Blastopirellula sediminis: one gene and its partner. The protein of the gene in region 1 interacts with the protein of each later gene in a pairwise test. Links are inferred from orthologs where the notes say so. Each region holds a gene or a part of one and is shown on either strand. Other genes may lie near its edges. The genes, in order: typA and rlmKL.

The links.
Region 2: the proteins of typA (region 1) and rlmKL interact in binary tests that used the Escherichia coli proteins (3 or more experiments, as listed by UniProt). The link is inferred for Blastopirellula sediminis from one-to-one orthologs.

What each region holds. Positions count from the first base shown.
Region 1 is NZ_JAJKFT010000010.1:3,881,566-3,884,832, forward strand. What follows is about bases 206-3,153. They hold typA (translational GTPase TypA), read left to right. Parts: upstream 206-747; coding sequence 748-2,559; downstream 2,560-3,153. Other genes in these bases: LOC68_RS27340 (sulfatase family protein), read left to right, coding at 206-529; LOC68_RS27350 (SHD1 domain-containing protein), read left to right, coding at 2,761-3,153. In the rest of the region: more of sulfatase family protein, read left to right, coding at 1-205; more of SHD1 domain-containing protein, read left to right, coding at 3,154-3,267. UniProt on the Escherichia coli protein: A 50S ribosomal subunit assembly protein with GTPase and nucleotide-independent chaperone activity, required for 50S subunit assembly at low temperatures, may also play a role in translation.
Region 2 is NZ_JAJKFT010000010.1:3,549,496-3,552,801, forward strand. The notes cover bases 23-3,009. They hold rlmKL (bifunctional 23S rRNA (guanine(2069)-N(7))-methyltransferase RlmK/23S rRNA (guanine(2445)-N(2))-methyltransferase RlmL), read left to right. Parts: upstream 23-414; coding sequence 415-2,604; downstream 2,605-3,009. Other genes in these bases: LOC68_RS26035 (threonine aldolase family protein), read right to left, coding at 23-232; hisD (histidinol dehydrogenase), read left to right, coding at 2,712-3,009. Outside these bases: more of threonine aldolase family protein, read right to left, coding at 1-22; more of hisD, read left to right, coding at 3,010-3,306. UniProt on the Escherichia coli protein: Specifically methylates the guanine in position 2445 (m2G2445) and the guanine in position 2069 (m7G2069) of 23S rRNA. Methylation occurs before assembly of 23S rRNA into 50S subunits.

The DNA of each region.
Region 1 (3,267 bases):
GACCGGCGAGCAAAAGCAACTGACCGGCGGCGCCTATAGTTCCCGCGAGCGACATTCCTCGTCGCGCTGGAACAACCTTACCTATCCCCAGCGTTCGCTCCGTACCGAACAGTACCTGTTGATTCGCAACTTCCAGCCGCAGCGCTGGCCGGCCGGTGCTCCCCAGGTTTACGAGAAGAAGGGCGTGCTCGGGCCGATTCACGGTGGATACCACGATATCGACGCGTCGCCGACCCTCGACTGGATGGTCAAAAACCGAGAGGAAGCGGCGGTAGCGCCGCTGTTCCACGCGGCGGTCGATATTCGCCCGGGAATTGAGCTGTTCGACATCGAGAAAGATCCCGGCTGTCTGCATGATCTGGCCGAAGATCCGACGTACGCCAAGACCCGAGAGTCGCTCGAAAAGACCTTGGACGACTATCTGGCGAAGACCGGCGACCCCCGCGTCAGCGGATCTGGCGACGTTTGGGAGTCGTATCCCCGGTATAGCCCAATTCGCGACTTCCCGAAGCCCGATTGGGCGAAGTAATTCGGTAGTCGATTAGCGGAGAACGCTCCAACCGCCTTGCCGGTTTATGCTTATCGTTTTCCCATTCTGGGGTGGTGATAGCGAAAGTTCATCGAAATTTCTCGGTTCCTTGCGGCAACTCACTTCTAGGTTGCGGCGACTCCCCTACCGCTGAATTGCCCCCATTTGGTACCATTCACGATTCACTTTGTCCCAATTTTAGCGCTAGAGATACGTCCATGCGTCGCGACGACATTCGCAACATCGTCATTATCGCCCACGTCGACCACGGCAAAACGACTTTGGTCGACTGCCTGCTGAAGCAAAGCGGCCAGTTCCGCGAGAGCCAGCTGAGCAGCGAACGCATTCTCGATTCGAACGATCAAGAAAAAGAACGCGGCATTACGATTCTGGCCAAGAACATCGCGCTGCCGTTCAAAGGGGTGAAGATCAATATCATCGACACTCCGGGCCACGCCGACTTCGGCGGCGAAGTCGAACGCGTGCTCAGCATGGCGGACGGCGCCCTGGTGCTGGTCGACGCGGCGGAAGGCCCAATGCCGCAGACGCGGTTCGTGTTGTCGAAGGCGCTGGAATGCAAACTGAAGCCGATCGTCGTCATCAACAAGGTCGACAAGCCTGACGCGCGTCCGATGGAAGTGGTCGACGAAGTGCTCGATCTCTTCCTGCAATTGGGCGCCGACGACTCGATCGCCGACTTCCCCTATATCTTCGCCAGCGCGAAAGAAGGCTTCGCGTCGCACGATCCGGCCGATCGCAGCGGCACGATGGAGCCGCTGCTCGACCTGGTGCTTGAGCATATTCCTGGCCCGGACGTTCAGCCGGAAGAGCCGCTGCAGATCCTTTGCACGACCCTCGCCTGGTCGGAATACGTCGGCCGGATCGCGATCGGACGCATTCAGTCGGGGCGGATCAAGAAGGGGCAAAACGTCGTCGTCAGCAAAGTGGGCGACAAGTTTGAACGAGCCAAGATCACCGCGGTGCAGGTCTTTGAAAACCTCGGCCGCGTCGATGTCGAGCAATCGGAAGCCGGCGACGTCGTCGCCGTGTGCGGGATCGAGAACATCGACATCGGCGACACGATCTGCCATGTCGACAATCCGTCTCCGCTGCCGCGGTTGCTCGTCGACGAACCGACGCTGGAGATGGTCTTTACGATCAACACTTCGCCGTTCGTCGGCAAAGACGGCAAGTACGTCACGTCGCGTAACCTGCGCGAACGTCTCTACAAAGAGCTGGAGCGAAACGTCGCCCTCCGCGTCCGTGACGCCGGTTCGGCCGACGCGTTCGCCGTCTCGGGCCGCGGCGTGTTGCACCTGGCGGTCCTCGTCGAAACGATGCGCCGCGAAGGTTACGAACTGGCGGTCAGCAAGCCGCAGGTGATCACGCGGGAAGTCGACGGCACCAAAGAAGAGCCGTTTGAAAACCTGGTGGTCGAAGTCCCGTCGATCAAGATGGGCCCGGTTATGGAACTGGTCGGCGAACGTCGCGGCGAAATGGTCGAAATGAACCCCCGCGGCGATTTCACGCAGGTCACCTTCTCGATTCCGGCTCGCGGTCTGATCGGACTGCGAACCAAGATGCTCAACGCGACCCAAGGGGAAGCGATCATTAACCATCGTTTCGACTCGTATCGCCCGATGGGCGGCGACGTGCCGCGTCGCGCCAACGGCGTGCTGATCTCGAACTCGACCGGCAAAGCGGTCGGTTTTTCGCTCTTCAATCTGCAGGATCGTTCCGACTTGTTCATCAAGCCGGGCGAAGAGCTGTACGAAGGGATGATCGTCGGCGAGAACGCTCGCAACGAAGACATGGTGGTCAACCCGATCAAAGAAAAGAAGCTGACCAACATGCGGGCTTCCGGCTCGGACGAAAACATCGTCCTGAAGCCGCCGCGTCAGATGTCGCTGGAAGCGGCGCTGGAGTACATCGAAGACGACGAGCTGGTCGAAGTGACCCCGAACTTCATTCGCCTGCGCAAGATGATGCTCAAAGAAGCGGATCGTCGTCGCGGCGGACGGCGTAATTAAGCGCTGACGGCACAGTTAGCCTGGAAAAGGAAGACGGCTCGAAGATCAATGCGCCGCTGGCCAGCCTCAGCGATGAGGATCAGGCCTACGTCAATTCGATGCAGTAGCGGCAAACGATTTCATAGGATATTGGTTGATTTTGCCCCTCTGTATAGCTAACCTTGCGTCTTATTGCAGACGCAGCAGCTTCAGAGGGGTGAGATGAACAACGGAATCTTGTTACTGGCCGCAGAAGGCGAAGAGGGACGATACGCCTTATTCGCCTTCCTGATGAGCATCGTCTTTGTTGGCGTCGGCCTCTATGGAATCTTCACCGGGAAGTTGATGATCTGGGGACGCCAGCGGTGGCTCTTTTCCCTGGTGGGCTTGGACGAATCGTCCCCCGGTTTTCCCCAACTGATCGGCGGTTGCTATTGCGCCGTAGGCGGGATCGTCTTGGTCGCGATGACCGTTCAGGCAATGAAGGCGCCGGAAGAACAGCAGCAAGTGGCGCGGCCTGATATTGACCTCTCGCATCTGCCAGACCTCTCGAAGATTCCGGTCCACATGCCCCCTGGGACGAACAATCCCCGCCCAAGTTCAAGTCCTCCCGTCAGCAGCGTTCCCAGCACCGAAGCGCCTAAGCCGCGTGAGAACCGGTTCGATCCGGAAACGACCGAGCGGTTGCGCGCTGAGCGGATGAAAGCCGAAGCGGAACAGGAAGCGGCC
Region 2 (3,306 bases), 330 kb from region 1 along the record:
AGATGAACTCGTCCCCAGGCTTGCAGTGGATCCGGATTGCGATCTGGTTGGTCATGCTGCCGGACGGCATGTAAACGGCCGCTTCTTTTCCCAACAGCTCGGCGGTCATCCGCTCCAGACGGTCGACGGTCGGATCGATGTCGATCACGGCGTCTCCCACTTCGGCGTTGGCCATCGCGGTGCGCATAGTCGGGGTCGGTTGCGTGACGGTATCGCTGCGGAGGTCGATCATGGCGGCGCCTTCTGGGCGGAAGTGAGGCGAAAAAGGGAAGTTCCGTCCTTCAATTATCCGCTTTCTGCGCCAACAGCCAAGCCGACGGGGGATTGGGGGCTATCGGAGTCATTCGCCAAGCGGCCCCAATCGAGTAGGATGAACGGTTTCCCCGCAGCCTTCCGCTAGCCGCAGAGAGTCCTTTGGACGACGCTTACGACTTATTGGCCGCCGCCGCGTTCGGCATCGAGAAGGTCGCTGCGCGCCAGATCGAACAACTGGGCTATGAACCGAAGATCATCGGCTCGGGAAAAATCTTGTTCCGCGGCACAATGGCCGACGTCGCGAAGACCAATCTTTGGCTCCGGACCGCCGATCGCGTCTTGATCCGTTTGGGAGCGTTCAAGGCGGATGACTTTGGACTCTTGTTCGACGGCGTGCGGGCGCTACCGTGGGAAAAGTTCATCCCGGCCGACGGCTGCTTTCCGGTCAACGGACGTTCGCTGAAGTCGCAACTTTCGAGCGTCCCTGCTTGCCAGAAGATCGTGAAGAAGGCGATCGTCGAACGACTCTTGGCCGAGCATGGCGTCAGCGAGCTTCCCGAAACCGGTCCCCGAATCACGGTCGAAGTGGCGCTGCTGGAAGACGAAGCGACGCTCACCATCGACACGACCGGCGCCAGTTTGCACAAGCGCGGCTATCGCAAGTTGGTCGGTCCGGCGCCGCTGAAAGAGACGCTCGCCGCCGCGCTGATCGACCTGAGCTACTGGAAGCCGGGGCGTCCGCTAATCGATCCGTTCTGCGGCAGCGGCACGATTCCGATCGAAGCGGCGCTGATCGCGCGAAACTTCGCCCCCGGTTTGACGCGCGAGTTCGACTTTGAAAGTTGGCCCCTCACCTCGCCCGAGATGATGTCGGACCTGCGAGCCGACGCTCGTAAGGCGAAGCTCAAAAAGCTCGATCGGCCGCTCCTGGGATTTGATACCGACGCTGACGTCTTGAAACTGGCTCGCCAACATGCCAACACCGCCGGCGTGGCGCACGATGTGATTTTCGAGCAACGCGACTTCCGCGATCTGCGCAGCGATGACGAATATGGCTGCGTCATCACCAATCCGCCCTATGGCGAGCGGATCGGCGAACGCCGCGAACTGATCGAGCTTTATAGGTCGTTCCCGCATGTGCTGCGGCATTTGCCGACATGGTCGCACTATGTGCTGACCGCCGAGTCGCAGTTTGAACGCTTGATCGGACAGAGCGCCGATCGCCGCCGGAAGATTTACAACGGCCGGATCGAGTGCCAGCTTTATCAGTTCTTCGGGCCGCGTCCGCCGAAAACTGAACAGGCTCCGGCGGAGGCCGAAGTTGAAACGGTCGACGTCGACGATACGCCGCAGGAAGTGAAGATCGAAGCGGCGCCGATGCCGGCCTTTGGCGGGCTAACGGCGAAAGCGGACGAACAGGCCGAACTGTTCACCAATCGCTTGGTCAAGCTTCAGCGTCACTTGCGCCGCTGGCCGAAGCGCGGGATCTATTGCTATCGCTTGTATGAACGTGACATTCCGGAGATCCCGCTCGTCGTCGATCGCTATCACGATTACTTGCATCTGAGCGAATACGAACGCCCTCACGATCGGACGCCGGCGCAACATGCGGAGTGGCTCGATCGGATGGCCGACGTCGCGGCCGATGCGCTGGAGATCCCGCGCGAGAATGTCTTCGGCAAGACCCGCGTCGTCCAGCGCGGCGATCAACAGCATGAGCGGCAAGATGACCGCCGCGTGACGATCGACGCCGAAGAAGGTGGATTGAAGTTCGAGGTCAATCTTTCGGACTACGTCGATACCGGGTTGTTCCTCGATCACCGCGTCGCGCGCGGCATGGTGCGGGATGAGGCGAAGGGAAAGCATTTTCTCAATCTCTTCTGCTACACCGGCGCCTTTTCGGTTTACGCCGCCGATGGCGGAGCGGCCAGCACTACGTCGGTCGACCTTTCGCCCACCTACCTGGCGTGGGCTGATCGCAACTTGCGGCGAAATGGGTTCCGTGGTCCCGAGCATCGATTGCTGCAGGGGGACGTGATGGAATGGTTGCGGGCTCCGGTCGAAGAGACGTACGACTTGGCGGTGATCGACGTGCCGACCTTCTCCAACAGCAAGCGAACCGAGACGGTCTGGGACGTCCAGCAGGACTATGTCGAGGCGCTCGAGCTGCTGATCGACCGGATGGCGCCGGAGGGGGTGATCTACTTTTCGACCAACTTCCGCCGGTTCAAATTCGACGAATCGCTTTTCGAGGGGGTCTCGATTCGGGAGATCTCGAAACGGACCGTCCCCGAAGATTTCCGGAATAAACGAATCCATCGCTGTTGGCGGATGGTCGTTCGCCCCTAGTTTGGGCGGGGGCTACCCTTTCGTGATCGACCTCCAGCGAACAAAATGGGACTCTTCCCTGTCCTGTGGACCGACTTCCCACCTTTGTAACGCCGCTTGAAAGCCCGATGGCCGAAATCGCTTTGAACATCGCTCGTATCGACGCCCGGCAGGACGACGTCGCCGCACGTCTGGCCGAACTTCGCGAAAAGCTGAGCCCCCGCGGAAACGTGGTGAGCGAAGCAGGCCGCCGCCGAACGATCGAAACGTTTGGCGAGCCCCTCTCGCCGCAGCAAGTGGTCGAGCGAATCTGTCACGAAGTGCAGACCGAAGGCCTGGCCGCCGTCCTCCGTTACAGCGAAAAGCTGGACGGCAAGAAGCTGACGGCCGAAACGATTCGCGTTCCGCAGGCCGAGCTGGAAGCGGCGCATGCCGCCGCGGCGCCCGAGTTTCTGGAAACGATCCGCAAGATCCGTGAGAACATCTGGGAGTTCCAAACGGCGATCCTGCACAAAGACGTGCAAGTTGATCGGCCCGACGGCATCTTCCTCCGCCAGCGTTACTTGCCGCTGCAGCGAGCCGGGCTTTGCGTTCCTGGCGGCGCGGCCGCGTATCCTTCGACCGTGCTGATGACCGCCGTACCGGCTTTGGCGGCTGGCGTCAAAGAACTGGTCGTCGTCGCTCCGCCGACTCCGTTTGGTTCGTACAACGCGGACCTGCTGG